DNA from 4 places in the Streptomyces sp. NPDC004327 genome. Region 1 is predicted to be linked to each of the others. Evidence: riboswitches for the same ligand, from Rfam matches in the RefSeq annotation. Region 1 holds a riboswitch; each other region holds the start of a gene.
What was found. A riboswitch is a leader RNA that binds a small molecule or an ion and turns the genes downstream of it on or off. The one in region 1 is predicted to bind cobalamin.
Positions count from the first base shown of each region.

Region 2: linked by a shared signal. The riboswitch ahead of ACFYU9_RS35185 (HoxN/HupN/NixA family nickel/cobalt transporter) and the one ahead of ACFYU9_RS22055 (CbtB-domain containing protein) in region 1 are both predicted to bind cobalamin.
Region 3: linked by a shared signal. The riboswitch ahead of ACFYU9_RS03140 (ABC transporter substrate-binding protein) and the one ahead of ACFYU9_RS22055 (CbtB-domain containing protein) in region 1 are both predicted to bind cobalamin.
Region 4: linked by a shared signal. The riboswitch ahead of ACFYU9_RS31420 (cobalamin biosynthesis protein) and the one ahead of ACFYU9_RS22055 (CbtB-domain containing protein) in region 1 are both predicted to bind cobalamin.

Region 1 covers NZ_JBIAME010000006.1:281,078-288,778, reverse strand. The annotation lists gene ACFYU9_RS22080 (hypothetical protein) at 1-208, shown strand, start outside; gene abc-f (ribosomal protection-like ABC-F family protein) at 205-1,884, opposite strand; gene ACFYU9_RS22070 (hypothetical protein) at 2,110-3,078, shown strand; gene ACFYU9_RS22065 (GntR family transcriptional regulator) at 3,081-3,437, shown strand; gene ACFYU9_RS22060 (histidine phosphatase family protein) at 3,467-4,021, opposite strand; cobalamin riboswitch at 4,073-4,215, shown strand; gene ACFYU9_RS22055 (CbtB-domain containing protein) at 4,251-4,481, shown strand; gene ACFYU9_RS22050 (CbtA family protein) at 4,517-5,365, shown strand; gene ACFYU9_RS22045 (D-2-hydroxyacid dehydrogenase family protein) at 5,446-6,405, opposite strand; gene ACFYU9_RS22040 (glycosyltransferase) at 6,420-7,701, opposite strand, start outside.
Region 2 covers NZ_JBIAME010000013.1:44,959-52,659, forward strand. The annotation lists gene ACFYU9_RS35175 (peptidylprolyl isomerase) at 158-661, shown strand; gene ACFYU9_RS35180 (ArsR/SmtB family transcription factor) at 1,571-1,939, opposite strand; cobalamin riboswitch at 2,019-2,209, shown strand; gene ACFYU9_RS35185 (HoxN/HupN/NixA family nickel/cobalt transporter) at 2,236-3,345, shown strand; gene ACFYU9_RS35190 (glycosyltransferase family 2 protein) at 4,044-5,507, shown strand; gene ACFYU9_RS35195 (thioredoxin family protein) at 5,871-6,209, shown strand; gene ACFYU9_RS35200 (TIGR03086 family metal-binding protein) at 6,791-7,411, opposite strand; gene ACFYU9_RS35205 (helix-turn-helix transcriptional regulator) at 7,492-7,701, shown strand, end outside.
Region 3 covers NZ_JBIAME010000001.1:715,317-723,017, reverse strand. The annotation lists gene ACFYU9_RS03145 (ATP-binding protein) at 1-2,924, opposite strand, end outside; cobalamin riboswitch at 3,141-3,264, shown strand; gene ACFYU9_RS03140 (ABC transporter substrate-binding protein) at 3,354-4,394, shown strand; gene ACFYU9_RS03135 (FecCD family ABC transporter permease) at 4,505-5,539, shown strand; gene ACFYU9_RS03130 (ABC transporter ATP-binding protein) at 5,536-6,348, shown strand; gene ACFYU9_RS03125 (SpoIIE family protein phosphatase) at 6,442-7,701, opposite strand, start outside.
Region 4 covers NZ_JBIAME010000010.1:300,095-307,795, forward strand. The annotation lists gene ACFYU9_RS31410 (putative cobaltochelatase) at 1-198, opposite strand, end outside; gene ACFYU9_RS31415 (cobyric acid synthase) at 392-1,900, opposite strand; gene ACFYU9_RS31420 (cobalamin biosynthesis protein) at 1,897-2,889, opposite strand; cobalamin riboswitch at 2,921-3,065, opposite strand; gene ACFYU9_RS31425 (hypothetical protein) at 3,190-3,411, opposite strand; gene ACFYU9_RS31430 (anion permease) at 3,440-4,717, opposite strand; gene ACFYU9_RS31435 (alpha/beta hydrolase) at 5,068-6,195, shown strand; gene ACFYU9_RS31440 (hypothetical protein) at 6,314-7,701, shown strand, end outside.

The DNA of each region.
Region 1 (7,701 bases):
GCCGGAGCCCGGTGCCACCACGGCCCCGGCCACGCCCGGCGAGACGGCGCCCGCGAGCCCGTCCGCGCCGCCCCCGGCGCCGTCCTCCGCGACGGACGCGCCGGGGTCGACCCCGGCCGCCACGCCGTCCCGCGTCCACATCAGCCCGCGGGCCGGCACCGGCTGGAAGGTGAAGACCTTCCCGCCGGTCACGCAGCCCACCCCCTAAACCACGCCGACCGGGTCCGGCCACGGCTCCAGTTCGAGCCGGCGGCCCCGGAAGCCGTCCCGCAGCCGGCGGTCGTGGCTGACGACCACGAGCGTGCCGGGATAGTCGGCGAGGGCCGCGTCGAGCTCCTCCACCAGGCCCGGGGCCAGATGGTTGGTGGGCTCGTCGAGCAGGAGCAGGTCGACGGGGCGGCTGACGAGGCGCGCGAGGTCCAGCTTGCGGCGCTGGCCGACCGACAGCCGCCGGACGGGCACGCCCAGGTCGCGGGCCGTGAACAGGCCGAGGGCGAGCAGTTCGTCACCGCTGTCCCGGCCGCCGTCCCGGCCGTCGGCGAAGGCCGTCGCCAGCGGCCGCGGGTCGGTCGGTGGCGCCGTGTCCTGCCGGAGCAGGCCGACCCGGCCGGGGCCGGGCGCGGTCACCTTGCCCGTGTCCGGGGCGAGTTCGCCCGCGAGGAGCCGCAGCAGGGTCGTCTTTCCGGCGCCGTTGGGACCGGTGACCAGGAGCCGTTCGCCCGGTTCGAGGCGCAGCGCGTCGAGCCGGAGCCGCCCCTCGACCCGGATGTCCGCCAGCTCCACGGCCGCCGCCGCGCCGTCGATCCGCGCGGTGAGGCGCAACGGGTCCGCGGGCCGGGCCACCGGGTGCTCGGCGAGCTCCCGGAGCCGGGTGCGGGCGGCGCGGATGCGGCTCATCGCGCCGTGCGTCCGTGACCGGGCCCTGAAGGCACCCGCGCCGCTGAAGCCGCGGGGCACCTTGCGCGGGATCGCGGCGAGGTGGTCGGTGTGGGTGTCGGCGAGCGCCGCGTACCGCGCCCGCTCGGCCCGCCACTCCTCGTACGCCCGCTCCCTGCCCGCCCGTTCGGCGGCGCGCCCGGCCAGATAGCCCGTGTACCCGTTGCCGTACCGGCGCAGGCTCCGGGTCTCGTGGTCGACCTCGACGATCGCGGTGGTGACCCGGTCCAGGAAGGCCCGGTCGTGGGTGACGGCGACGACCGTGCCCCGGTGCGTGCGCAGCCGCTCCTCCAGCCAGGCCACGGCCTCGTCGTCGAGGTCGTTCGTCGGCTCGTCGAGCAGCAGCAGTTCGGGGTCGGCGGCGAGTGTCGCGGCGAGCGCGAGCCGGGAGCGGCGGCCGCCGGACAGGGTGCCGAGCGGGCGTTCCCGGTCGAGCGGGGCGCGCTCGCCGAGACGGCGCAGCACCGTCGCCACCCGCAGGTCGGCGTCCGCGCCGCCGCGCGCCTCGTAGGCGGCGAGCAGGGCGGCGTACGCGTCGAGGGTGCCCTCCGCGCCGGGGCGGTCCCGGCCGCCGGGCCGGTGACCCGCGTCGGGACGGCCACTCGCGCCGAGCGTCGCCTCGGCCTCGCGGATGCGTCGTTCGAGCTCCCGGATGTCCGCGAGCGCGTGGTCGATCGCGTCGCCGACGGTGGCGGTGCCGGGCAGGTCGAGGGTCTGCGGGAGGTGGCCGGTGCCGCCGGGGGCTTCGACGGTGACGGTGCCGTGGTCGGGGGCCTCCTGGCCGGCGAGGAGCCGCAGCAGGGTGGACTTGCCGGCGCCGTTCTCGCCGACGACGCCGACGCGTTCGCCGGACCGGACGGTGAGCGAGACCCGGTCGAGGACGAGCCGGTGGTGGACGTGCCGGTCGTCGTAGAGCTTGGTGACGTCGGTGAGCTGGAGTCGGAACAGGGTGACCTCCGGGGTCGGGCGACAGGACTGGTCCGCGGCGAGACGTGTCGTCTCGCCGTGACCTGCCCTACCGTACGGCGACGTTCCACCATTGGCAAGACGCAACGTCTCGTCTTGCAAAGAGGGGGATGGTCGCCGTCCGGCGTCGCGCGGATCCGCGCCGGACCTCTGCACCCTTCCCACTTGTTCTAGTAGAGTGCGAACAACTAGAACCAAGGGGGTTCCATGAAGCGTCTCCGCGCGCTCACCGCCGCGCCGTTCGTCCTCGCACTCACCACCCAGCTGCTGCTGTCCGCCCTCTGGCGCGACCGCCTCCCGGACCCCCTCGCCACCCACTTCTCCGGCACCGACGGCCGCCCCGACGGCTACACCGGCCGCGCCCTCTTCCTCGCCGTCGGCGCCGGCCTGGTCCTGGCGCTCGGCGCCGGCTGGACCCTGTTCGCGCGGCGCCGGGTGCTGTGGGGCGCCTGGGCCACGGCCGGGTTCACCGGCGCGCTCCTGGCCCTGCTGCTGCGCGCCAACCTCGACGCCGCGCAGGGCGCCGACGCGCGCTACCCGCTCGTCGACCTCGCCCTCGCCGCTCTCACGGCCGCCCTCGCCGCGCTCGCCGGACTCGGCCTCGCCCGGCTCGTACCGCCCGAGCCCGCACCGCCCGCCGTCCCCGCCGCCGGCGCGCCCCGGATCGAGCTCGCCGCCGGCGAGGCCGCCGGCTGGTCCCGCGTCACCGGCTCCCGCCCGCTGACCGCGCTGTCCGCCGGCTTCCTGCTCGCGGGCGCCGCCGGCCTCGCCCTGGCCCCGCTCCTCGGCCCCTGGCCGTACCTCCTGTTCGGCCTCGTCGGCCTGGTCGTCGGCGCGCCCGGGCTCGCCTGCGCCCGGGTCCGGGTGACCGTCGACCGGCACGGCCTGACCGTCGCCCCGGCCGGCCTGCCCCGCCCCCGCACCCGCATCCCGCTCGACGACGTCGCCGAGGCGGAGGCCGGCACGGTGAACCCGCTGGGCGACTACGGCGGTTGGGGCTACCGCACCCGCCCGCACCGGTCCGCGCTCGTCCTGCGCTCCGGCGAGGCCCTCGTCGTACGGCGCCGCTCCGGCTTCGAGTTCGCGGTGACCGTCCCGGACGCCGAGACCGCGGCCGCCCTCCTCAACGCCCTGGCCACCCGCCCGGACGGGGCCCCGGGACCTGAGAGGATCTGACCGTGCTCTTCCGGGTCGACCCCGCCTCCGCCGTCCCGCTCGGCGACCAGATCGCCGCCTGCGTCCGCGGCGCCCTCGCCGACGGCTCCGCCGCGCCCGGCGAACGGCTGCCCGCCGCCCGCGAACTCGCCGACTCCCTCGGCGTCAACGTCCACACCGTGCTGCGCGGATACCAGCGGCTGCGCGAGGAGGGCCTGATCGAGCTGCGCCGCGGCCGGGGCGCCGTCATCATGGCGGGCGCCGAGGCGCCCGACCGCGCCCAGCTCGTCGAACGCCTCCGCGTCCTCGTCACCGAGGCTCGGCAACTCGGCATCACCGACGCGGAGTTCCTCGACCTGGCCCGCACGAGCCTGGGCTGAACCGGCATCCACCGGTACGAGCCCCCGCCTCAGCCGACGGGGCCGCCCAGGCGCACGTTCCAGCGACCCGATCGTCCCGACAGTTCGACCCGCGCCAGCGGGCGCACGTCGAGGCGCCAGAAGGCCGTCTCCGGCGCGCCGAGCGCGTGCGCGGCGGCCGCGCGGATGACGTCCGGTTCGGCGATCGCCCAGACCGTCCCCGACTCCAGCGCGTCCATCCAGGCGGCGACCCGGGCGCGCAGCTCGCGCAGCGACTCGCCGCCGTGCGGGGCGGCGTCCGGGTCGCCGAGCCACGCGGCCACCGACTCCGGCTCCGCGGCGGCGAGTTCGTCCAGGGTCCGGCCCCGCCACCGGCCCATCGCGCAGCCCGCGAGCGCCGGTTCGACCTCGTACGCCGCCGTGTCGACGCCGAGCGCCCCGGCCGTCGCCCGGCAGCGTCCGGACGGCGAGCACACCACCCGTACCCGCGCCGTGGGGCACAGCGGATCGTGGGAGACCGGCTCCACCGGCCCGTCGTCGTCGAACCGGGCCTCGCGCAGGGCCCGGCTCATGGCGGGCGCGATCAGGGAGAGGTGCACGGTCATCGGTGATTCATCCCTCAGCGTTTCAGGCGGTCTTGGCGTGGTGTGAGCGGCGCGGTACCGTCAGTCGACATTTCCGAATGAACGACGACGGCGAGACGGAAGTCCGGTGCAAATCCGGCACGGTCGCGCCACTGTGAGCCGCTCCCAAGCCCCGGGAGCGGTGAGTCAGACCCGACGACCGTCGTCGCGCACCACCGTATGGGACGCGAGTTCCCGAGGAGGTTCCACCATGGCCGAGGCCATTGCGTCGCCCGCCGTTCCCACCACCCCCGCCATCACCGCTCCGGTCTCGCTGCCGGTTCGCGCGGTGCTGCCGTGGGCGGCGTTCGCGGGCATCCTGATGCTCGTCGCGCTCTACTTCGTCGGTGCCGAGCAGGGCGCCACGTCCCTGTTCGCGGGCGCCGACGTGCACGAGTGGGTCCACGACGGACGCCACCTGCTCGGTTTCCCCTGCCACTGAGCCGTCAGGCACCGAGGCAAAGGGCATCCGAGTACATGTCATCCCCCACCACACCCACGAGCGCGCCCACCGGCTCGCTCGTGGGCAGGCTTCTGGTCCGCGGCATGCTCGCGGGCCTGATCGCCGGGCTGTTCGCCTTCGCCGTCGCGTACGTCGCGGGTGAGCCGTCCGTCAACGCGTCGATCGCCGTCGAGGAGGCCACGGCCGCCAAGGCGGAACACGCGGCGCACTCCCACGACCACGGCTCGAACGGTGCCAACGGGGCGGCCACCCAGGCCGACTCCGAGGAGGAGATCGTCAGCCGGGACCTCCAGTCCACGGCCGGCCTCGCCACCGGCGTCCTCGTCTACGGCGTGGCGCTCGGCGGCATCGCGTCCCTGGCGTTCTGTTTCGTCCTCGGCCGGGTCGGCCGGTTCACGGCGAGGGCGACGGCGGCGCTCGTCGCGGCGGCGGCCTTCACCACGGTCTATCTCGTGCCGTTCCTGAAGTACCCGGCGACGCCGCCGGCCGTCGGCAACCCGGACACCATCGGGCAGCGCACCACGCTCTTCTTCCTGATGATCCTGCTGAGCGTGCTGCTCGGCATCGCCGCGGTCATCGCGGGCCGCCGGCTCGCGCCGCGCCTCGGCAACTGGAACGCGACCGTGCTCGCGGGCGCGGGCTACGCCGCCGCGATCGTGATCGCCTGCGTGTTCCTGCCGGACAACACGGACGCGGTGCAGCCGGAGTTCCCGGCGGCCGTGCTGTGGGACTTCCGGGTCGCGACCCTGGGCATCCAGGTGGCCCTGTGGGCGGCCTTCGGGCTCGCCTTCGGGTGGCTCGCGGAGCGGCTGCTCGCGCCGAAGGAGCAGCCGGATCCGGCGTCCGCGCCCGTGGCCGCCTGAGCGCGGGCGGCCGGGCTCCGGCCACCCGGGCGTCGTGCCTCCGCCCCCGTACACCTCGGTGTGCGGGGGCGGACGTGCGTTCACGCCAGCTCGCGCACCGGCCCGCCCGCCAGGAAGGCCTCGATGTCCTCGACCGCCTGGCCGAAGTAGCGGTCGTAGTTGCCCGCCGTCACGTACCCGAGGTGCGGCAGCGCCAGCACGTTCGGCAGCGTGCGCAGCGGATCGTCCGCGGGCAGCGGCTCCGTCTCGTACACGTCGAGGCCGGCCCCCGCGATCCACCCCTCGCGCAGCGCGCGGAGCAGCGCCGGGCCGTCGACGAGGCCGGCGCGCGAGGTGTTGACCAGGTACGCGCCCGGGCGCATCGCGCGCAGTTCCCGCTCCCCGAGCAGGCCGCGGGTGCGGTCGGAGAGCACCAGGTGGAGCGAGGCGAAGTCGGCGGCGCCGAGCAGTTCCGGGAGGCTCTCCGCGCGCCGTACGCCGTGCTCGGCGGCCCGCTCGTCGGTGAGGTTCGGGCTCCAGGCGACGACGTCCATGCCGAAGGCGAGCCCGATCCGGGCCACCCGCCCGCCGATCTTGCCGAGCCCGACGAGGCCGAGCGTCCGGCCCGCGAGGTCCGTGCCGAGCGTCGACTGCCAGGGCCCGCCCTCGCGCAGCGCGCGGCTCTCGGTGTGCAGCTGCCGGGCGAGGCCCAGGATCAGCGCCCACGTCAGCTCGGTGGGCGGCTCGGAGGCGCTGGCGGTGCCGCACACGGTGATCCCCTGGGCGCGGGCGGCGGCCAGGTCGATGGAGGCGTTGCGCATCCCGGACGTGACGATCAGCCGGAGCCGGGGCAGCCGGGCGAGGAGTCCGGCGCCGAGCGGGGTGCGCTCGCGCATGACGACGAGGATCTCGCAGTCCTCGACGGCGGCGACCAGCGCGTCCGGGTCGTCGAGGTGCTCGCGCAGCACGCGCACCTCGACGCGGCCGTCGAGGCGGCTCCAGTCGGCACGGGTCAGGGCGACGCCCTGGTAGTCGTCGAGGATCGCGCAGCGCGGCGTCATGGTGATGTCCCCGCTCACTTCCAGTTGATGCGGCTGCGGACGGCGCGGGCGGCCTTCCAGCCGAAGCTGAAGGCGTACGCGGAGACGGCGGACGGCGCCGGCTTCAGCTGGAGCACCAGCTTCCCGTCGCGGGGCCCGACGCGCACGGTGTGCAGCTTCTTCGCCTTGCCGCCTCCGGCGCCCGCCAGGGAGACGGCGTGCTCGTCGGCCCGCTTGCTGACCTTGCCGCCGAGCGCCGTGCCCAGCTCGCCGCGGGCGGTCAGGCCCTGGGCGGTGCAGCGCAGCGCGACCTGCCAGTCGCCCTTGGGCAGCGCGCCGCCCTGGTCGGCGGTGGCCAGGTCGATCGAGACGCGGAAGCAGGCGCGCCCGTAGTCGTACGTCTCCTTGCCGCGGCTGACCGTCATGTGCGGCGACGGCACGTGCTCGACGGGCACGGCGATCTCGCGGCCGGTGCCGGCGTGCTTGAGGACGACCTCGGTGACCAGATCGTCGGTGTCGACCATGTCGATGTACGCGTAGCCGGTCAGGTCCAGGGCGGTGCCGCGCCACGCCATGCTGTCGACGCGGCGGCGCGGGCTGGCGCCGAGCGCCGCGCCGGTGATGTCGCACAGCTCCTCGTACACCGGAGAGTCGGCGGCCGGGAACGGCGGCGTCGCGAAGATCCTGCCGCCGCGCACCAGGGCCTTGCCCGGCCGGCCGGCGAGCTGCCAGGCGACGACCTCGGCCAGCTCCTCCACCAGCCCCTCGCGCAGGCAGTGCGCGACCAGCTTCTCGTTGACCGGCATCTTCGCCAGGATCGCCGGCGTGATCCACTTCTGCGCGTACGGGCCGGCCAGCCGGGCCATCGCCGTCCGCTCCTCGGCGTCGGCGTCGAGGAACCGCTGGTCGAAGCGGCGGATCATCTCGACGTTGACGTGCCGCCCGATCAGGTGGTCGCGCAGCGCGCCCGGCTCGGTCAGCCCGGTGACCAGCGCGACCATCTCGTCGGCCTGCTCCAGGGCGATCGTGAAGTCGATGCCGTTCGCGGTGATGTTGCCCTCGTCGCCGCGCTTGACGACGTAGTAGCAGTCGTAGTCGCCGACGGTCGAGACGACCTTGCTGTGCAGATAGGCGCGGGCCACGAAGTGCTGGTCCTCGCTGATCCGCATGTGTTCGGGGAAGCGGATCGCGTGCTTCTCGATCATCTCGCGCCGGAACAGCTTGAACGGCATCAGCGTGTAGTACGCGTCGCCCTTCGACAGGTCGACCTTGTCGACGTTCTTCGCGAAGACCGCCTTCGGCACCCGCCGGCCGACG
Region 2 (7,701 bases), on a different contig from region 1:
AGCCGGCCGCGGTGTACCCGTCCCCCGCGCCGCTGGTGGTGGCAAGCCGCAAGGTGTCCGTGGCGTGGCGCGGCGCGTGGGGGCTGGATCGTGGTTTCGGGTGCGAGGATTCACCTTGCTGTCAGTAGTCGGTTCCATCACGGAAGGTGAGGCTCTCATGGTCGATGTCACGCTGCACACCAACCACGGCGACGTCGTGCTGGAGCTCGAGGGGGAGAAGTCCCCGAAGACTGTCGAGAACTTCCTCGAGTACGTGCGGGCCGGCCACTACGACGGCACGCTCTTCCACCGGGTCATCGACAACTTCATGATTCAGGGCGGCGGGTTCACCACGGGCATGAAGCGCAAGGAGACCCGCGCGCCGGTCGCGAACGAGGCCGACAACAGACTGAGGAACACGATCGGAGCGGTGGCGATGGCCCGCACGATGGACCCGCACTCAGCCACCGACGAGTTCTTCATCAACGTGGCCGACAACCACTTCCTGAACCACAGCGCGAAGACCGCTCAGGGCTGGGGCTACGCGGTCTTCGCCCGCGTCGTGGGGGGCATGGATGTCGTCAACCGCATCAAGGGCGTCGACACGGCCGGCAAGGCGGGCCACCAGGACGTCCCCGTCGAGGACGTCGTCATCACGAAGGCCGTGATCTCGAAGCAGTGACCAGGCCTCAGGACCGGACACACCACGGTTTGTTCCGCCCTGTCCGGTCTCCCGCCTCGTCGAAGGGCGGCGGCCGGCCGTCCCAGCCGGGCCGCGTGGCGGGCATGTGGACACAGGCCGGCGAACACCGGGAACCAGCTCGCCGCCCTCCTCGAAGCCCGATAGATGCCGGACACCTCTTCTCCCAGGTCTGTCCACCCACCGCGGCCTACAGCTCGGCGCGGGCAGTGGTGGGCCTTTCGTAGCGCCCACCGGCCTTGCCGAGAGGACCTTCGGTTGGCGAGGTCCCAGAGCTTGGTGACGCAGTGGGGGAGGACGTTTCTCGTACTGCGGGTAGTGGGTGTGTTCCCAGGCGTCGAAGACCGGCAGCGGCGTGGTGTCCTGGCCGGTGTTGCCGTGGGGGTCGTAGACCCGCTCTGCGCTCAGGCGGTGACCGAGCGGCTCCCAAGCCAGGACGTGCCGGCCGGAGCCTGCTGCATACCGCGCCCGAGGTGGGCTCATGCGCTCGGGCGGCGGCCGAGTCGCTTTCAGGCCGGGACGCGCGGGCCGGAGCCTGCTGCGTACCGTGCCTGAGATGCCCGTCGGTGTGTAAAGGGATTCTCGTGTCACGTATGGGTGCGGTGGAGTGGTTCGGCAGCTTTTGGGCGTTGTCGAGGGCCATGCTTCCGAGTCCGGTACCCGGTTCCCGGCGCCGCACCGTCGGCCGCCGCGGCGCGCGGGGACGGGCCCGTAGGACATGAGGGTCGCTGGGCGGCGGTGGGTGGTGAGCGGGCCGTGTTCACCTTGAGTGCTTTGGTACCGCACTGCGGATCGCTGCTGGGGGCCGGTTTCGGCGGCGGCCTGTCGATCTCGCCGTCTGACGGCCGTCCAGTGCACGTGGTTCAGCAGGCGGCGCTGCCCGCACCAGAGTCAATCGGTGCTTGCGTCGTGGGATGTGCAGTGAGTGAGCAGTACGGAGATCGGGCCGTTGACGAGTCGGTAGCGCACGATCCTCCCGTTCTTCTCGCCTTCGACGACGCCTGCGGCCCTCAGCAGCCGTAGTGCCTGGGAGACGGCTGTGTCCCGCATTCCGGTGGCGACGGCGAGGTCCGAGACGGCGATGGGGCCGGCTTCGTGGAGGGCGAGGAGCAGGGAGAGGCGTCCGGGGTCGGAGAGCAGGGAGAAACGATCGGCCCAGGCGCGTACGCGCTCGGGCTCGCCGACGGCTGCGATGGCATCGCAGACGCGGTGGTCGTCGATGGTGCGCTGCCCGGCGCGTTCCGCGGGGACGAGATGCATGGCCCCATCATCGCAGCCCGCGCCCTGCCCTTGCATACCTGCTCAGATGTGCAGCCTTGCAGCTGTCTCCCGTGACCCCATAGGGTGAGCGGGCCGTGGTGTACGGGAAGACCGGTGACAGCTCCTCAGGGGCTCAGGCCGGAGCGGCCCTCGCCACTGTGATCGGGAAGTTCCCGCCTCGTGCATTGCCACTGGTCTTACGGCCGGGAAGGCAGGGGTGGGCGCGTCGACCCGTCAGCCAGGAGACCGGCCACGGCATCACGAAGCTGATCCACGAGGTGCTGGAGCGTGACCGCATGACCGTGTCCCCAGGCGTGCCCGAAACCGCCGGTCCCACGTCCTTTCGCTGGCGGCGCGAGGACACCATCCGCACCGCAGGCCTGCTGGCCGTGATCGTCGCTCTGCACGTGGTCGCCTTCGGGATTCTCTTCCTGCTCGTGATCCCGCATCACTACGAGGTCGGTACCAAGGCGTTCGGCGTGGGTCTGGGCATCACCGCCTACACCCTCGGGATGCGGCACGCCTTCGACGCCGACCACATAGCGGCGATCGACAACACCACCCGCAAGCTGATGGCCGACGGTCAAAGGCCGGTGTCGGTAGGCTTCTGGTTCGCCCTGGGGCACTCCAGTGTCGTGGTCGTGATGGCCGCCCTGGTCGCCGGTGGAGCGAAGCTCGCCGGCACCCTGATGAACGAAGGCTCCCGGACCCACCAGATCCTCGGCACCGTCGGCACCACGGTCTCCGGAAGCTTCCTGTACCTCATCGCCGCGCTCAACCTCGTCGCCCTGTTCGGTATCGCGCGCGTCTTCAAGGCCATGCGCGCCGGGCAGTTCGACGAGGCCGAGCTGGAAGCTCACCTGGACTCGCGTGGCTTCATGAACCGCATCCTGGGCCGGCTCACCAAGTCCATCCGCCGCCCCGGCCAGATGTTCCCGCTGGGCTTCCTCTTCGGCATCGGCTTCGACACCACGACCGAGGTCCTGCTCCTTGCACTGGCCGGCAACGGCGCCGCCGCCGGTCTGCCGTGGTACGCGGTCCTGTGCCTGCCTCTGCTCTTCGCCGCCGGCATGAGTCTGTTCGACACCCTCGATGGCACGTTCATGAACTTCGCCTACCAGTGGGCCTTCTCGAATCCTGTCCGCAAGGTCTTCTACAACCTCACGATCACCGGACTGTCCATCGCCGTCGCCTTCTTCGTCGGCACCATCGAGCTGGTCGGCGTCCTGCACGACAAGCTCGGCCTGAACGATGACGTCACCGACTGGATCGCCGGCCTGGACCTGGACAACGTCGGCTACGTCATCGTCGGCCTGTTCGTCGTCGTGTGGGCCGTGGCCATCGCCTACTGGCGCCTGGCCAAGGTCGAGCAGCGCTGGAGCAGCCGCACCGCCGACACCGGCTGACGGCACATCGGCCGGCGCCTCGGCCCCGGCGCTGCACGAGGTGTTGCCTTCCACCGCGAAACCGACAAGGCCACGGCTTTCCGTATCGTCGCAGCGGCCCGGGGGCTTTCGGGCCCGGCCCTCGTTTTTGCACCGGTGAAAGCCGTCCGGCCCCAGGGCGACGTCAACACGGCACGGAATGCCCACGGGGCTGGGCGACTTGCGCAACTCGGTGTCGACGAGCCCGCATCGTGCCAGCCCGGTCCCGGCAACCAAGCGACGTCCGCGCGCACATGACGGGGACCTTGTCACGGACGCGCATTCGTGTCGGAAGCTGCTCGCGGACCCGACGCCCCGGCTCCGGGTTGCCCGGTCGCGAGCGCCTGGTCGATGAAGACACGGACCAGCTCAGGAGCCTTGTCGGCAGCGCCGGCGGCTCCAGGACGCCGCCAAGCGCCGCCTCGTTGCGCGGCCCTCGCGCCGGCCCCGCTCCCGGCAGAACCGGATCGGCAGCGCTGCCGCGCGCCGGGATGCCTGGGCCCTGTCCCGGCTGCGGTACTCCAACGCCTGGCTGTGGCGACGATGCCGGGGGGCGAGGCGTCACCGCCTTCCGCGTCACCGTCCTCGCGTCGCCGCTCACGCGGTGCTCCGCCGTCTGGCGATCTGACTGGTCCTTACACTGTCCTTGATCATTTGCATGGCGAGAAACGGGTGACAGGGTGGGGTCGGTCCGCGCGGGCATGGACGTGATCGAGGAGCTGGCAGGCTGCGGGCCCGAGGCGCAGGACCGGTTCCTGGCAAAGCGGTCGTCGGTGGTGGCCGACGTGATGGCCAACGGTTTCACCCGCCGGCACCCGGATCTGGCGGCGAAGCCCGGCTTCGCACGCTGGCAGCTCGTGGCCCTGGCGGTCGCTGTCACCGCCGTCGCGGTGGTGGTGGTGTTCGTACCACTGGTCGCTCTCGCTCTGCTGACCGTGGTGGTGACGGCCTACAGCCTGCTGCACGCCGTCATCGCGGTGGCCGGCCTGCTGCACCGCAGGCCCGGGGCGGCTGCGGCGGATCCGCCTGTCCCCGACACGCAGCTGCCGTCCTACACCGTGCTGGTGCCCGCCTACCAGGAGTCCGAGGTGATCGGTGGCCTGGTGCGGCACCTGGCGGAATTGGACTACCCGCCGGACCGGCTGGAGGTGCTGATCCTGGTGGAACGGCACGATCCCGACACCCGGCGGGCCGTCCTCGCGGCGGATCCGCCGCCGTTCGTCCGCATCGTCCAGCTGCCGTCCGGCCCACCGCAGACCAAACCCCGCTCGGTGAACCTCGGCCTCATGCTGGCCCGCGGCGAGCTGTTGGTGATATTCGACGCCGAGGACCGGCCCGACCCCGCCCAACTGCGGCGCGTCGCCGCACGGTTCGCCGCCCGTGACGGGCGGACGGCCTGCGTCCAGGCGCAGCTACTGTTCCGCAACGCCGCCGGGAACTGGCTGACCAGGCAGTTCGCCATGGAGTACGCCCTGCGGTTCGGGCTCGCCCTGCCTGGGCTGGAGCGGCTGAGGCTGCCGATCCCGCTCGGCGGCACCAGCAACCACTTCCGCACCGACACCCTGCGCGCGCTGGGCAGCTGGGATGCCTGGAACGTCACTGAGGACGCCGACCTCGGCATGCGCTGCGCCGCGATGGGCTACCGCACCGAGACCATCGAATCCGTCACCTGGGAGGAGGCCCTCGACACGGTCGCCCCCTACGTCCGCCAGCGCACCCGCTGGCTCAAGGGTTTCCTGGTCACGACCATGGTCCACACCCGCCACCCCTGCCGGACCCTGCGCCGGTTCGGCGCCTCCGGCACACTCGTGCTGCTCGGTGTCGTCGCCGCCGCTCCGGTGACCGCCCTGCTCCAGCCCGTACTGAGCGCCCTCACCGTGCTCGCCCTCACCGGCCCGGTATGGTCCTCGACCGGCGCCGGGCTGGTGGTGCCGGCCGTGGCTGCCCAGGGCGTCTCGATCACGGTGTGGATCGCCATCACCTTCGTCGCCGCCCGGCGGGCGGGACTGGCGGCGCCCTGGCACGCGCTGTTCAGCCCATTCGTCACGGTGCTGTGGTCGGTCGCCGCGTGGCGCGCCGCGCACCAGCTGGTGGTCTCCCCGTTCAGCTGGGAGAAGACCCCGCACCGGCCGAGCACGGACTGACGACGCTTGCCGGAAGGGCGATCACAACCCACCGCCGGCGGCCACCGGCCGGTCGCCGCGCTGCGACCCTGTCCTCCCGGCCACGTCGCCCGCGCGGGCACGGGGCGCGGCTTGCAATCACCCGTTCCGGGCACTCGCCCGGCGTCCCCGTGGCGGCGACTCGCTCTGCCGGGCGCCGAGCGGGGCTGTCGACGGACTTGCCTTCCACCAGTACCGGCCAATCGCTTCGGAGCGATCCGATACGAACCCTCCAGGGCGCCGTCCGGCGGTCGTGCCGTTTGAACGTCTGCCCCAGTCGTACCCATGCTCGCCCAACGGGGGATGATGGGACGGAACCACGCACACACAAAATCAGGAGCTTCCATGGCGAAGCGGATTCACCAACCCCGTGAGGACGCGGAGTTCGATTTCATCCTCGGGATGAGCACGATCCCGGTCCTCGCGTACTTCACCGGGACATGGCCGAAGGCAATCGAGCCCTGCCGCGCGGCGGACCTCGTCGTGGGTGGCATCGCCGAGGAGTACATGGGTCGCCTGACAGTCGTCCGCACCGACATCACGCGCTGTCCGGCGGCAACCAAACGATACGAGGTCACCGGAGCCCCGTCCTACGTCCTACTGAAGGATGGAGAGGCGGTGGCGCACGGCACGGGACCCATGACCAGCGTCGAGGTACGGGAGCTCGTCGACAGCCACCTCTGAGCGAACGCCGTGGCACCGCGGTCACGACACCCGTTGATCGACGCCTCGGCGTTCCCGTCGACGGCGCCGGCTCGCACCGCATCGTCCTCGGCAGCACCGCCGGCGCCTTCACCGACCTGGACGGGTTCGCCTGGGAGGCCGCCGCGTCGCGAGTCCCCACCTGTCGTTCACTGCCCCGCCTTGGACGAACGGCCTTTCGACGGCCATACCCGAAGCCTCGTTCAGATGGCGATGACTGGTGACGGGCTCGTGTCGTTGCAGGCGTGGGAAGCATCCTGATGAGGGTTTTCGCGAAGACCGAGGGCGAACTGCGCCCGGACTGTCCTGCGCCCCGCCCGTGCGCCCGTGCGGCGCGGGGCGGTCCAGGCGCACTGGGACGCGCTGTCAGGCTGTCGCCCGGGCCGTTCCGCGCCCGGGCCGTTCCCCGCTCGGGCTGCTCCGCGGCAGGGTCGTGGGGCCCTCCCTGCTCTGACGTGCGGGAGGGTGGCACGCTCTGCGGCTGGGTCGTGGGGCTGTCCTGCGCCAACGTGCAGGGAGGGCGGCCCCGGCCATGGGGGCGCCCTCCCTGTTTCGGATGCTGATTACGGCTTGCGTCCGCACCATGCCACGAGGCGGTCGATGGCCGGCGCGTCCGCGTCGACGTCCACCGCGACCTCGAACGGCGCGCCGTCACGCGGCCCGGTGGGCAGCGCGCGCTTCATGGCGGCGTACGAAATCGCCACGAGCTCGGGGTCCCAGTGCGGGGACTGTCCGGTGGCGGTGGCCAGGTCCCAGGTGTGTACGGTGAATTCCGAGGTCCACACGGCCGCGGCGGCCCCGCCCGGGAGGCTGCCGAACGGCAGTTTCAGGATCCGGCCCAGGATCTCGGGGTCCGCCCACGCCGCCTCGACGTCACGTGCCGCGGCGTCCCATGCCTCTTGCCATGCGGTGTCGGGGAGGTCGTCGGCGACGGTGGGCAGAGTCGTCACGTCGCCGCCGCGCCCGGCGTGGGCGATGCGCCGCAGCACGGCGACAAGGTGCCTGGCCAGTTGCCGGACGGTGAACTCGGTGCAGGGCGTGGGCGCGTCGAACTGCTCGGGCCGGACTGCGGCGACGGTGCGTCCGGCCAGTGCGATGGCCTTCAGCAGGCCCTGACGGGGGTCGTCGGTGGCGTCAGGGGTGGTGACAGTGGACCGCGGGGTGTTCTCCATGTTTTGCGTCATGGCCTCATCCTGGAAGCCGAACAGGTCATCTCCTGGCCTCTTTCGGCAAGAGAATGGCCGCTATGAGAGCCGATCGCCTGGTGGCCACCCTGCTGTTCCTCCAAACACGCACTCGTGTGACCGTGGCCGAGGTCGCCGCCGAGCTGGAAGTGTCGCCACGGACCGCACGCCGTGACCTGGAGGCCCTGTCCACCGCGGGCATCCCCGTCTACTCGCAGCGTGGCCGCGGCGGCGGCTGGTCGCTGGTCGGCGGCGCCCGTACGGACCTCACCGGGCTGACCGCCGAGGAG
Region 3 (7,701 bases), on a different contig from region 1:
TCCTCCTCCGCGCGGGTGAGCCGGGGCAGGTCCTCGCCGGCGCGGGCGTCGGCGATCTCCTCGTCGAGGCGGTCGAGGCGCGCCCGGTAGGCGGCGCGCGCCCGGTCGTCCGCGAGCTCGTCGCTGCCGGGGGACGGCAGGTCCTCGCCGGTCAGCAGACGGGTCGCGGGGATCTCCCGGCCGGGGCAGGACAGCAGCAGTGCCAGGTCGTGCAGTCCCTTGGCGTCCTTGAGGACCACCGTGCGGCCCGCGTAGCCGAGTGTCCACAGCTGCCCGTCGTGGTGGAAGACGTGGCCGGTGTCCGCCTGCGCGAGGGCGGCCCGGGCCCGGTCGCGCAGCCAGTCCATTCCCAGTTCCTCGGCGACGGTCAGCGCCTGGGAGAGCAGCTGCCTGCCGCGTTCGCCGGCGGGGTGGCGCGCCAGGAGCAGCCGGCCGAGTTCGAGCCGGGCGCGGGCCGCGACGGGCCGGGCGCCGAGGCGGTCGGCAGCCGCCAGAGCCGTCTCCAGGTGCGCCGCGGCCTCCGGTCCGGTCGCCGCCAGACCGAGGTAGAGCGCCACCGGGGCGAGGACGGCGACGCCGCCGCCGATGACGACGGTCTCCTCCTCGTAGGGCAGCAGTCGCTCGTAGCGGTCCGCGCACACCTCGGGAACGCCGGCCGCCACCGCGAGCTCCACGTCGAAGGCCATGCCGGCCAGGGCCCGCCACCGGAACCGCGACAGTTCCTCGGCCGGGGGCAGCGCCCGCAGGACGGCCGCCGCCGCCTCGGGCTCGCCCGCCCTCAGATACGCGAAGCAGCGCCCGTGCGGCAGGAACTCCGGTGGCAGACCGGCATCGCCGAACTCCTCGAACACCGGCGCGACGCCGTCGGGTCCCTCCCGGGCCAGCGCGGCGGCGACGCGCTGGGTCGCCGTCACCCCTCGGCCGTCCGGCTCGCCGATCGCCTCCGCCAGCACGGCCGCCTCCTCGGCCAGACGCCGGCCCGCCTCGAACCGGCCCTCCATCAGGGCCCACGCGGCCTCGCGCGAGCGCACCAGGTAGCGGGCGCGCGGCAGCCGGGACCGCTCGGCCGCGTCCGCCGCCCGGCGCAGGGCCGCCGCCGCGGCGGGGTCGGCGAGTTCCAGCAGCGCCACGAACCGGCACAGCGTTCCCTCGAACTCCAAGGCGATGTCGTCGGCGTCCATCGCGGCCGCCACCATCCCGTCGGCGAGCGCCAGCCGCCGCCGTGCCGTGCCCGGCGCCCACTCGACGTCGTGCTGGGCGAACAGCGCGGTGGCGAGCGCATGGGGATCACCGGCGGTACGGGCGGTCTCGGCCGCCTGGCGGGCGTGATCCCGGGCGCGGGCCAGGTCCCGCTCCGGGCCGTCGGCCAGCTCCCGTGCCAGTGCGGCGAGCACCTCGGCGTGCGCCCTCGCGTGGGGGCCGCCGCGCAGGGCGGCCTCCGCCTGCGCCAGCCGGCCGACCACGTCGCGCCGTGAATCGCCGCTGCGGACTCCGGCCCGGTGCAGCCCCAGAGCCGCGGCCGCCAGCAGCTCCGGCTGCGCCCGCGCCTGGGCGGCGACCTCGGCGAACTCGCGCGAGGCCGCGTCCCTGGCACCGGCGGACAGCTCGGCCTCCGCCCGTGCGGCACGCAGCCGGAGGAGCCCGGGATCGTGCGGGGCGGTGAGCCGTACGGCCTGCCGCCACCAGCCGGCGGCCTCCTCGTACGCCAGCTGCGACAGCGCTTCCCGGGCCGCTCGTACGGCGTGACGGATGGCCGGTTCTGTGGGGCCGTACGGCAGCGCCTGCGCGTAGTGCCAGGCCAGCTCGGCGGGATGCCCGGTGCCTTCGAGCGTCCGTGCGACGGCGAGATGGGTGCGGGCGCGCCGGGCCGGACCGAGCCCGGCCATCAGCTCCTCGCGGAACAGGTCGTGCGCGAAGCGGTAGCCGTCCCGGCCGTCGCGCGTGACGATCCGCGCGTCCACGGCCGGCTCCAGCAGGCCCGGTACCTCGGTGGCCGGAACGCCCGCGACGGCGGCCAGCCGGAGGATCCCACCCCGGCGGCCGAGCACCGCCGCGGCGGCCAGCAGACGCGCCGTACGGTCCGGCAGCCGTGCCAGGCGCCGGGCCACCGTCTGCCCGACCGCGACCGGCACCGTCCCGCCGTCCCCGCCCGCGGCACGCAGCCGGGCGATCTGCTGCACGAAGAACGGATTGCCCCCGGTGCGCCGCTGCACCGCGGCCGCCGTCTCCGCGACGGCCCCTCCCGGTCCGGCGGCCCCACCCCGTCCAGCGGTCTCCGCAGCGGCTTCTTCCGCTCCGGCGGCCCCCGCTCCTGCCTGCCCGCCGAACCGGTCCAGGAGTACGGCCACCTCGGCCGGCGCCAGACCGCCCAGTACGACCGTGTCCGCGTCCGCCAAGGAGAGCAGCGGGTGATCGGGCGCGAGCTCGACGTCACGGTAGGTCCCGACCAGGAGCAGGGGCTCGTGCCTGGCCCGGCGGCCGAGATGGCCGAGCAGCAGAACCGAGGCGGTGTCCGCCCACTGCAGATCGTCCAGCACCGCGACCAGCGGCCGGCCGCCTGCCAGCAGACGCTCCGCGACCTCCTCGAACAGCGCCCGCCTGGCGTCCTCCGCGCCACTGCGAGCCGGTGTGCCCGCGGCGTCGCCGAGCGGCTCCGGTCGTCCGGTGACCGAGCGGAGGATCTGCCGCCAGGGCCACAGACCGGGTGCGCCGCCCCCGTCCTCGCAGCTGCCCCAGGCCACCGTCACCCCGGCGCTTCGCGCGTAGGCCAGGACTTCGGCCGCGAGGGCCGTCTTCCCGATGCCCGGTTCCCCGGCCAGCAGCACCGACCCACCCCGGCCGACGGCAGCTGCGTCCACCTGACGGCACAGAGAGGTCAGCAGCGCGCCCCGGCCTACGAGAAGCGACTCAACGCGCGCGCTCACACCGGCATTCTCCCACCGGGCGGCGTTCGCCACCCGTCACCCGCGGGCTCCGCGCCCGTGCGCCGGGCGGCCGCGGGGCGCGGCCAGGGAGGCGAGGCCGGGTCCTCTCCCGGGGCCCCGGTGGGCGGACGGCTCGGCGGGACCAAGATCGTCCTGTGGTAATTTGCCCGGGCCAGTCGCACCCCTGTACGCATCCGCACGACGGGTACGGGGGTCAGGGAATCCGGTGGGAATCCGGAGCTGACGCGCAGCGGTGAGGGTGACGGGCGGAGCAGCGGCCACTGGGTCCCGAGGGGCCCGGGAAGGCGCTCCGTCCGGACGACCCCGAGTCCGAAGACCTGCTGGCGACCCGGACGGCACGTGTCGCCGCCCGGGAAGCACCGTACGACAGGCTCCGCGCATGAGCCGTGACGCAGAGGACTCCTCACCGTGCCCCTCACGCATCCCGTCCGTTCCGCCGCGCTGCTCGTGGCCGGTTCCGTTCTCCTGGCCGGCTGCGGCACGGGCGGGACGGTGGCCCCGCCCGGGGCGAAGGGCTCCGGCCCGGGTTTCCCGGTGGTGCTCGACAACTGCGGGCAGCGCGTCGAGGTCGATCGCGCGCCACGCCGGGCGGTCGCCCTGGACCAGGGCTCGGCCGAGATCCTGCTCTCCCTCGGGCTGGCCGACCGGATGGTGGGCACCGCCACCTGGACGGACCCCGTCCTCAAGGGCCTGGAGAAGGCCAACGCGAACGTCCCCCGGCTCGCGGACCGCTATCCGTCCTTCGAGAAGGTGCTCGGCACCGAGCCGGACTTCGTCAGCGCCTCCTTCCTGTACACCCTCGGCAAGGGCGGCGTGGCACCCCGGGAGCGGTTCACCAAGCTCGGCGTACCCGCCTACCTCTCCCCCACGGACTGCGTCGGCAAGGACAACGGCGGAGACGGCGACGGGGTGCGGACCCGGCCCCTGACCATGGACACCGTGTACGGGGAGATCCGCGACCTGGCCCGGGTGTTCGGCGTGCCGGAGCGCGGCGAGAAGCTCGTCGGGGAGCTCCGCGCCCGGGTCACCGCGGCCAGGGCAGGCGTCGACTTCGGCGGCGCTTCCGTCCTCTACTGGTTCTCCGACTCCCAGGGCCCTTACATGGCGGGCTGCTGCGGCGCACCGGGAATCGTCAGCGGGGCGCTCGGCGTGAAGAACGTCTTCGACGACACGAAGGAGGAGTGGCCGCAGATCAACTGGGAGACCGTCGCCGACCGCGATCCCGACGTGCTGGTGATCGCCGATCTGACCCGCAAGGCGCAGTCGGCGGAGAGCGCCGCGAAGAAGATCGAGTTCTTGGAGTCCCACCCGGTCACGCGGAACATGACGGCGGTGAGGAACAAGCGGTACGTGATCCTCAGCGGACAGGCCATGAACCCCACCGTCCGCACCGTCGAGGGCATCGAGAAGGTCGCCGCCGCGCTCAAGACGTACGGCTTCGCGAAGTGACCCGCCCGGAAGCGGGAACGGCGGCCGCGCCGCGCCGCGGCGGCGCCGAACACCCCGCCGCGGCCGCACACCCCGCCGCGGCCGAACAGCCCGCGGCGGCCGGCCGCTCCGTGGGAGCCGCCGTCCGCTCGTCCCGGGCGCTCGTGCCGCTCGCCGCGGTGGGCGGGGCCGTCCTCCTGTGCGTCTCCATCGCCCTGGCCCTGACCATCGGTCCGGCCGACATCCGCGTCTCGGACTCCTGGTCCGTGGTCGCCTCCCACCTCGGCGGGAATCCGTCCGGTCTGAGCGCGATCCGCGACGGCATCGTCTGGGACCTGCGACTGCCCCGGACCCTCCTCGCGGCCGTGTGCGGTGCCGGCCTCGCGGTGTGCGGCGTGGTGATGCAGTCGCTGCTGCGCAATCCGCTCGCCGATCCCTTCGTCCTCGGGGTCTCCTCCGGCGCCTCGACCGGGGCCGTCGCCGTGGTCGTCCTCGGTGCGGGCGGAGGCCTGCTGTCCGTCACCGGCGGCGCCTTCCTCGGCGCGCTCTGCTCCTTCGCCCTGGTCCTGCTCCTCAGCCACGTCCTGGGCGGGTCGGCCGACCGTGTCGTGCTGGCGGGGGTGGCGGCCATGCAGCTGTTCTCCGCCCTCACCTCGTTCGTGGTGATGACCGCGGCCGACGCCGAGACCACCCGGGGCGTTCTCTTCTGGCTCCTCGGCTCCCTCGGCGGCGCGGACTGGACGGACGCCGGGCTGTGCGCCGCCGTCCTCGCCGTCGGGCTGACGGTCTGCGGCGGGCACGCCCGCACGCTGGACGCCTTCGCGTTCGGCGAGGACGCGGCGGCCACGCTCGGCATCCCCGTGGCGCGGACCCGGCTCGTCCTGCTCTCGGTCACCGCCCTGCTGACCGCGGTCCTGGTCTCCACGGCCGGCGCGATCGGCTTCGTCGGCCTCGTCCTGCCCCACGCGATCCGGGCGCTCACGGGCCCGGGGCACGCCCGGCTGCTGCCCCTGGCCGCGCTGGCCGGGGCGGTCTTCCTCGTCTGGGCGGACACCCTCGCCCGTACCGTGCTCGACCCGCAGGAGGTGCCGGTGGGCGTGGTGACGTCGCTCGTCGGCGTCCCCGCGTTCGTCCTCGTCCTGTACCGCACCCGGAGGGTTCGATGACCGGCCCGGTGACACGCCCCGGCAGCCGTACCGGCCTCCGGGCCGAGCGCGTCTCCCGCACCGCGGGTGGCGCTCTCGTCCTGGACGGCGTGACCATCGCTCCGCGCCCCGGCCAACTCACGGGGCTGCTGGGCCCGAACGGTTCGGGCAAGTCCACCCTCCTGCGGCTGCTGGCCGGTGTCCTCGCTCCGGACACCGGGGTGGTGTCCCTGGACGGCGACCCGCTGAACGGCATCCCGCGCCGCGCCCTGGCACAGCGGCTCGCGGTGGTGGAGCAGCACGCCGACACCCAGGTCGACCTCACCGTGGCCGACGCCGTACGGCTCGGCCGCATCCCGCACCGCCGCGCCTGGTCACCGGCGACGGCCGCCGACGAGGAGGCCGTCCGGTCCGCGCTCGCCCGCACCGGACTGACCGGCCACGCCCACCGCACCTGGCGCACGCTGTCCGGCGGCGAACGCCAGCGGGTCCACATCGCCCGCGCCCTCGCCCAGGAACCGCGCGAGCTCCTCCTCGACGAACCGACGAACCACCTCGACATCCAGCACCAGCTGGACCTCCTGACCCTGGTGTCGGGCCTGCGCCTCACCTGTGTCATGGCCCTGCACGACCTCAACCTGGCGGCGATGTACTGCGACCACGTGGTGGTCCTGCACGAGGGACGGGTGGTGGCCGGCGGGCCGGTCGCGGACGTCCTCACGGAGCGGCTCGTCATGGACGTCTACGGCGTCCGCGCCGCCGTGTCCCGTCCCGGGCCCGGCGACCGCCCCCACATCCGCTTCCTGGGCACGGCGCGCCCCCGCGACTGAGCGGGGCGGGCCCGGCACGGCGCCAGGTGGTGGACACCCCGTACGGAGTACGCCTGCACACGCCCATAGCCACAGCCACGCCCACCGCGGCCGTCACACCGCGGGCAGGGCCTGTTCCGCCCAGATCGTCTTGCCGGTCGGCAGGTAACGCGTGCCCCAGTGCTCGGTGAGCTGGGCGACCATGAACAGTCCGCGTCCGCCCTCCTCGTCGTTGCCGGCGTACCGGGCGTGCGGTGAGGTGTGCTGCGAGTCGGAGACCTCGCAGATGAGGGAACGGTCCCGGATCAGGCGCAGTCCGATCGGGCCGGAGGCGTGCCGGATCGCGTTGGTGACCAGCTCGCTGACGACCAGTTCCGTGGTGAAGGCCAGGTCGTCCAGTCCCCACCGCCCGAGCTGTTGCGCGGCCATCGCCCGTGCGCGTGCGACGAGCGCGGGGTCCGAGGGCAGCTCCCAGGCCGCCACCTGGCGTGCGTCCAGCGCACGGGTGCGCGCGACGAGGAGCGTCGCGTCGTCCTGCGCGTGGTCCGCCGCCAGCTCCTCGACGATCCGGGCGCACAACCGGTCGGGCGACGATCCCCGATGTTCTCCGAGTACGGCCGCCAGGCGGTCCAGTCCCACCCCGACGCCCTGCCCCCCGGCCTCCACGAGGCCGTCGGTGAACAGCACGAGGAGGCTTCCCGCGGCGAGCGTCACTTCCGCGGCCTCGTAGGGAAGCCGTCCCACGCCCAGCGGCGGCCCCGGTGGCAGACGGAGGAAGCCGACGTCGCCGTGCGGCTGCACCACGGCGGGCGGCGGGTGTCCCGCCGCCGCCCAGGTGCTCGTCAGGGAAGCCGGATCGTAGATCCCGTAGACGCACGTCGCCCCGACGGCGCCGCTGCCGCCCGTGCCCGTCCCGTCCTGGTCCGACGCGTCCTTGCCGACCTGGTCGTTCAGCCGGGCCAGGAGTTCGTCGGGGGCGAGGTCCAGCTCGGCCAGGGTGTGCACCATCGCGCGCAGGCGCCCCATGGTGGCGGCGGCTCCCAGCCCGTGGCCGACGACGTCGCCCACGACGAGTCCGACCCGTGCGCCGGACAGCGGAATGACGTCGAACCAGTCGCCGCCGGCGCCGAGGTGGCTGTCGGCGGGCAGGTAGCGGCTCGCCGCCTCGACCGCGCTCAGCTCGGGCAGCGACCGCGGCAGCAGACTGCGCTGGAGCAGGAGCGCGGCGGTGCGCTCCCGGCGGTACCTGCGGGCGTTGTCGATGCAGACGGCGGTCCGCGACGCCAGCTCCTCCGCCACCGCCCGGTCGCCGTCGTCGAAGGGTTCCGCGTCGTCGCCCCGCGCGAAGGTGACCAGGCCCAGGGGCGTCCCCCG
Region 4 (7,701 bases), on a different contig from region 1:
CGAGAAGCGGCAGCCCGCCACGACGTCCATGGTGGGCAGCAGGGTGGAGAGGGCGCGTACGAGCGTCGACTTGGCTGTGCCCTTCTCACCTCGCACCAGCACACCGCCGATGCCGGGTGAGACGGCGTTGAGCAGCAGGCTCAGCCGCATGTCGTCCATGCCGACGACGGCGGTGAACGGATAGGGAACGGAGGCCATTAACCGATACCCCTTTCGAGGGAACTGCTGCGATCGAAAGTGTCTGTGTGGCCATGCCGGGCCACTATGGCGCGGTGCTCCCCGCGCGAGCGGGGATGATCCCGCCGTGAGCCCGGCTGTGGACGGAGTCCTGGCGTGCTCCCCGCACCCGCGGGGATGCCACCGGCGGCCCCAGCGCGGCTCGGTCGCGCGCTCACGGCGCCCCCGGCGGCACGAACGGCAGCCCCTCCGGCGCGCCCTTCTCGATCAGCCGGAGCAGCGCGTCCGTGTCCGCGTGTTCCTCGATCAGGTCGCCGAGGCGGTCGAGCTGTTCCTCGCGCAGGGTGCCGAACGACGTGTCGGGCGCGGGCACGAAGCGGCGGCCGGCCGCCGATGCCACCTCGCGCAGGAAGGCGCGGCGGAAGGCGTCGCTCTCCAGGGAGCCGTGCCAGTGGGTGCCCCAGACCGCGCCGACGCGGCAGCCGTCGAGGAACGGCTCCCCGCCGCGTACGTCCGCGACGCCGTGGTGGATCTCGTACCCCTCGACGTGCTCGCCGAGGGCCTCGCCGACCGGTCGGGCCAGGGTCTTCTCGGGCGCGAAGCGGACCCGTACGGGCAACAGGCCGAGCGCCTCGACGGGGCCGGCCTTCGACTCGACCTCGTCGTCGATGTGTTCGCCCAGGACCTGGAAGCCGCCGCAGATGCCGAGGACCGGGCGGCCCTCGGCGGCGCGCCGGGCGAGCGCGTCGGCGAGGCCGCGTTCGCGCAGCCAGGCCAGCGCCTTCACGGTGCCCCGGGTGCCCGGCACGACGACCAGGTCCGCGTCGGCCAGCTCCTCCGGGCGGTCGACGAAGCGGACGACGACGCCCGGCTCGGCGGCCAGCGCGTCGACGTCCGTGAAGTTGGACATGAGCGGTACGGCGCAGACGGCGACCCGCAGCACGTCCTCGCCGACGGGCGGCGCGACGACGGACTCGCGGACGGTGCCGCGCAGCGAGACGCGCAGGCCGTCCTCCTCGTCGATGCCGAGCCCGTGGGCGTACGGCAGGACGCCGAAGGTGCGGCGGCCGGTGAGGCCGTGCAGCATGTCGAGGCCCGGTTCGAGGAGCGTGACGTCGCCGCGGAACTTGTTCACCAGGTAGCCGGCGACGAGCCGCTGGTCCTCGGGCGCGAGGAGCGCGGTCGTGCCGAAGAACTGGGCGAAGACGCCGCCGCGGTCGATGTCGCCGACCACGACCACCGGGAGCCGGGCCGCCCGCGCGATGCCCATGTTGACGATGTCGGTGCGCCGCAGGTTGATCTCGGCCGGGCTGCCCGCGCCCTCGCAGATCACCGCGTCGTGCGTGGCGCGCAGCTCCTCCAGGCAGCCGAGGACCGGCTCGAAGAGCTGCTGCTGCCGGCCGCCGTGGTAGCCGCGGGCGCTGAGCTCGCCGACCGGCTTGCCCATGAGGACCACCTGGCTGGAGCGGTCGCTGCCGGGCTTGAGCAGCACCGGGTTCATCAGCGCGGTCGGCTCCACGCGCGCGGCCTGCGCCTGCATGGCCTGGGCGCGGCCGATCTCGGCGCCCTCCCGGGTCACGAAGGAGTTCAGGGACATGTTCTGTCCCTTGAACGGCGCGACCTTCAGGCCCTGCCGGACCAGCCACCGGCAGATGCCGGCCGTGACGACGCTCTTGCCCGCGTCGGACGTGGTCCCGGCGACGAGCAGCCCCCCGCCCTTCATGCGCCCCTCCGCTTCCTGCCGCGTACGGCACTGATGATCGTCCGGCCGCCCACGCAGGCGGCCAGGGTCAGCCAGGTCACCCGGCGCGACAGCGTGACCGCCCGCTCGATGTCGGCCACCTCGACGGCCCGTCCGTCCGCGTTGAGGACGGGCCGGTGTTCGATCCGGCCGCCGTACGACAGGGTGCCGCCGAGCCGTACGCCGAGCGCGCCCGCGAAGGCGGCCTCCACCGGGCCCGCGTTGGGGCTCGGGTGCTTGCCGGCATCCGCCCGCCAGGCCCGAATCGCGCCCCGCGGATTCCCGCCGGGGACGGCGGCGACGGCGGCGAGCGCGGCGGTGAGCCGGGCGCCGGGCCAGCCGGCGAGGTCGTCGAGGCGGGCCGAGGCCCAGCCGAAGCGGCGGTAGCGCGGCGACTTGTGGCCGACCATCGCGTCCAGGGTGTTGACCGCCCGGAAGCCGAGGAGGCCCGGCACGCCCGCGACCGCGCCCCAGAAGAGGGCGCCCACGACGGCGTCGGAGGTGTTCTCGGCGACCGATTCGACGACCGCGCGGGCCATCGCGGGCCCGTCGAGCGCCTGCGGGTCGCGGCCGACCAGGTGCGGCATCCGTTCCCGGGCGACGTCCAGGTCGCCGGCGGCGAGCGCGCCGCCGATCGCGCGGGCCTCGCGGCCCAGGGTCGTACCGCCGACGACGGCCCACACGGAGGCCGCGGTCAGGGCGACGGAGGCCTTGCCGCCGCCCCGTACCGTACGGGCGGCGAGGGCGCCGAGCGCGACGGCGCCGCCCGCGCAGACGGCGGTGTGCAGGGCGCCCCAGGCGCGGTGGTCGTGGTGCAGGCGCCGCTCGACGGCGGCGGCGGCGCGGCCGAAGGCGGCGACCGGATGGCCGCGCCGCGGGTCGCCGACGAGCAGGTCGGCGGCGAGGCCGGCGGCCGCTCCGTACGCGAAGACGGCGGTGGTGCGGGACGGGCTCGGGCCGCGGCCGGGCATGGCGCTGTGTCCTCACTCAGGGTCCGCGCCCTGGGTCGACGTGACCGGCGGCGAGAGTTCCTGACTCCCGGCCCGTGGGGGCCGGTCACAGTGGCGGGACCGCGCCGGAATCGCACCGGACTTCCTCTTCCTTGCCGCCGTAATGGCCTCGGCAGTCCACCACGCTCCGCGAACAGCCGTCAACTCACCCTTGACCTGCGTCGCGTCACTGTGCGAAGCACCACAAACACGGCACCGGTACGCGAAAGCCGGGCGGCCCGCACGCGAGGTGCGGGCCGCCCGGCCGTCGGGGTCGTCGGGTCAGGCGACGATCAGGTAGATGCCGTACGCCACGGCCGCCGCGCAGAGCGCGAAGCAGGCGTAGGCGCCGGTGCGGGCCAGCGGGGCCGAGCCCCCGCCGGCCGCGGCCCGCTCCTGCTTGGAGAGGCCGGCGACGCCGAGGGTGAAGAAGCCCACGAGGGCGACGGTCACCACGAGGCTGACTCCGAAGACGGAGCCGAGAGCTGCCCAGTCGATCTTCATGTCCGTGCTTCCAGTTCCGTGAGATCCGTCAGACCGCGGCGGCGGGGGCGGCCGGAGCGGCCGGGTCCGCGGGGTTCGGGGCGGGGATGGTGGCCTTCAGGTCCTCGTCCGCGACGGCGGCGACGGAGCCGGCCGGCGGCGGGGTGACGGCCGCGATGGCGGTGGTCACGACGCCCGCGCTCTCGGCCTCGGCCGCGGGGGCGTCCTCGACGTCGTTGACGTTGGTGTGGTCGACGACCTGGCGGCGCGAGACGAGCCAGATGGCGGCGCAGGAGGCGACCAGGAAGGCCGCGACGACGTAGACGCCCCACTGGCCCTGCCGCGCGACGTACTCGGCGCCGGCACCGACCAGGCCGGCGGCCGGCAGGGTCAGGCCCCAGGCGACGAACATGCGGGTGGCGGTCGACCAGCGGACGACACCGCCCTTGCGGCCCAGGCCCGCGCCCATCACGGAGCCGGAGACGGCGTGCGTGGTGGAGAGGGAGAAGCCCAGGTGGGAGGAGGCCAGGATGACCGTGGCGGCGCTGGTCTGGGCGGCGAAGCCCTGCTGCGGCTGGAGGTCGGTGAGGCCCTTGCCCATGGTGCGGATGATGCGCCAGCCGCCGAGGAAGGTGCCGAGCGCGATGGCCGCACCGGCGGAGACGATGACCCAGACCGGCGGGTTGGAGCCGGGGGCGAGGACGCCGCCGGCGACCAGGGCGAGGGTGATGATGCCCATCGTCTTCTGGGCGTCGTTGGTGCCGTGGGCGAGCGAGACGAGACCGGCGGAGGCGATCTGACCGGCCCGGTAGCCCTTCTCCGTGGCCTTGTCGTTCGTGCCCTTGCCGATGCGGTACGTCAGGCGCGTGGCGATCGTCGCGGCGATGCCGGCGACGATCGGGGCGGCGACCGCCGGGATGAGGACCTTGGTCACGACGCTCTCGCCGTTGACGCCGCTGAAGCCGATCGAGGCGACGGTCGCGCCGATGAGGCCGCCCATGAGGGCGTGCGAGGAGCTGGACGGCAGTCCGACCAGCCAGGTCACCAGATTCCACAGGATCGCGCCGACGAGCGCGGCGAGGATGACTTCGGGCTGGATTCCCGTCTCGTCGACGAGCCCCTTGGAGATCGTCTTGGCGACCTCGACGGAGAGGAACGCGCCGACCAGGTTCAGCACGGCGGACATGGCCACCGCCGTCTTGGGCTTGAGTGCACCGGTCGAGATGGTCGTGGCCATCGCGTTGGCGGTGTCGTGGAAACCGTTCGTGAAATCGAACACTAGAGCTGTCACGACCACAATGGCGAGCAGCAGCGTGATGTGTTCCATTTACCCAGGCAATCGTTTGACGTCAGTGGCGCGTTGAACGTAAGCAACCTGGGTGAACGGAAGGTGAACTGGGTCGGGCGCAGTGGTGTCCCGTTCCGGGGTCAGGGCATTCCGCTTATGCGTCGGACGGACCTGTTGTCCACGATGCGGTCACCGTGCAACCCCGGGTAAACCGTGCCGTTCCGGGCCCGACGCAACGCGCGTAGCGTCCGCCGCTTCCGTCCCGTATCGCCCCGTGGACCGCTTCAGCCCCACGGAGGACCCGGCGGACGAGACCCACGTCACTCGAAGGAGTCCCCGGGAGGCGCCGCCGGGTGGCAGGGCGCGGCCCGGCTGCCGACACTGGGACCGTGCGCCCCGTTACCGCGACGGCAGCGGCCGTCACCACCGTGCTCGGTCTCGGCGCGGCCGCCCTCGTGGCCGGCCGGTACGCCAGCGACGCCGCCCTCCGCGTGCCTTCCCGCCGCCCCTTCCCGGGCGACCCCCGGCTCACCGTGCACGCCACGGGACCGGAGCGGATCAGCCTCACCCGCAGCCTCGCCGCGCTGCGCCCCGGTACGTACGGGATCGAGGCCGACGGGCTGCACGCCGTCGTCGGCCCGGTGCTCGACCGGGTCCCGCACACCGCCGACACCGTGGTGCGCCGGCTCGAACGCGTCGAGCTCGGCGCCCTCGCCCCCGGCGTCCGGGTCAGGCTCACCCCGCAACTGCACCGCGGCACCCCCCGGACCGCCCTCGGCCTGCCCTACGAGGACGTCGAGATCCCCGGCGAACTCGGCAGCCTGCCCGCCTGGGTCGTGCCCGGCCCGCGCACCACCTGGGTGATCGCCCTGCACGGCATCGGCACCACCCGCGAGCACGCGCTCAACCTCGTCCCCTTCCTGCACCGCAGGCGCGTCCCGGTCCTCGTCCCCGCCTACCGCGGCGACGCCGGCGCGCCCGAGGCCCCCGACGGACTCGGCCACCTCGGCGACTCCGAGTGGCGGGACGCCGACGCCGCCATCCGCTACGCCGTACGACGCGGCGCCACCGGCGTCGTCCTGCTCGGCTGGGGCACCGGCGCCTCGATGGCCCTGCACGCCGCCGAGAGCTCCGGCGTCCGCGACCGGATCCGCGGCCTCGTCCTCGACTCCCCGGTCCTCGACTGGGAGGCCACCCTGCGCGGCCTGGCCGCCGCCCACCGCGTCCCCGCCCCGCTGGTCCCGCTCGCCGTGCGCGCCGCCCAGGGCCGCACCGGCTACCACGGCGACCGGCTCCAGGAGGCCGCCGACCCGCACGGGCTGCGCGTGCCGACCCTGCTCTTCCACGGCCCGGACGACACCCTCGCCCCCTGGGACCGCTCGCGCCGCCTCGCCGAGCTCCGCCCCGAGCTCGTCACCCTCACCACGGTCCGCGACGCCCCGCACGCCGCCATGTGGAACGCGGACCCGGTCCGCTACGAGGAGGCGCTGCGCCGCTTCCTGACCCCGCTCGTGTAACCCGCCCCGAGCGCCGCCACGGCTCGCGTCCGCCCTCCCGGCCCGGAATCCCGGGCCCGTACGGCGGCGCCCCGCATTCCGATTGGGCTTTCGGGCCGTCAACGGGAAGACTGCCCCCGTGACGTCTCGAAAGCCCGATGAACCATTGGCGCGCAACTCCAGACTCCGACTCGTCCGTCCGCGGCCGCTCGCCACCGCGCGCAAGGCCGTGACGACCCGGCGCACCCGCCCGGCGCCCCGGCCGCCCGAGGGGACCCCGCCCCGCGCGGAACTCGCCCTGCAGGCCCGGGCCGTGCTCGCCGACGCGGTGCGGATCGCCCGCTGGGCCGCGGCCGGCCGGCGGGCCGAGACGGCACTCCCCGCCCTCCCGGACGGCGAACAGGCCGCCGCCGCACTCGATCTGACCCCCGGACAGGTCCGGGCCGGCTGGGACCGCGCGCGGCTCGCCGGGCTCGTCGAGCTGCACGGCGGCACCGCCCGCCCCGGCTGGCGGCTGACCGCCTGGGACCGCGACGACTCCGCCGTGCTGCGCGGCTGGGTCGCGCTCTTCGACGCCTGGTCGCTCGCCCACCCGGCGCCCGAGGACGTGGCGGCCGGCGCCGTCGCCGAGGTCGTCGAGGCCGTCCCCCAGGTCCTCTCGCTGCTCCAGCTGTCCGCCGGGCCCGTCCCCGTGACCGGCCTGCTCGACCTGCTGCGCCAGCGCGTCGCCGAACTCCGCGAGGAGCGCTGCGAGGTCCCCGCCGTGCCCGGCGAGCCCGCCGAGCCGCCGCACCCCGCCGAGGGCCTGCCCGCGCTGCTCGACTGGGCCCTGGCGGGCCTCGCCGACGTCGGCGCCCTCACCCTCGGCGACGGCCCCGACGGCGGCCAGGCCACCCTCACCCCGCTCGGCAACTGGGCGGTCTGGGTCAAGCTGGAACAGATCTGCGTCGCCGCCCAGAGCCCGGCCGGCAACATCGAGCAGGCCGCCGAGGACATGCTCCGCGGCTGCGCCCGGCTCACCCCCGGCCCGGCCCGCGACGAGTACCGCGCCTGGCTCGCCGCCCGGACGCTCTCCAGCGCCGTCGCCGAGCTGATCGCCGTCGCCCGGGGCGAGGACGCCCTGCTGCGCGGCCTCGCCTTCGAGGCGCTGCGGGTCGTCGGCGCCCCGGCCGAGCCCGAGGTCCGCGCCGCCCTCGCGGAGCCGTCCCTGCGCCCGTACGCGCTGCTCTGGCTCGCCGAGTACGAGGGCGCGGACCCGGACGAGGCGCCCGAGGTGCTCACCCGCGAGGAGGCCACCTGGCTGTGGGTGGACACCGCGGCCGCCGTCGCCGATCACGGCGAGAGCACGCTGCTCGTCCGCCACCTCGACTCCGCGGTCCAGGGCACCGTCCCGGCCCTGCTCGACGAGGTCCGGGCCGTGGGCCATCCGCGCACCGTCCAGGTCCTGGTCGCCCTGGCCGCCGCGCACCCCGACCCGGCCCTGGCCAAGGCGCTGCGCCGCGCCGCCTTCCAGGTCCACACGGGCGG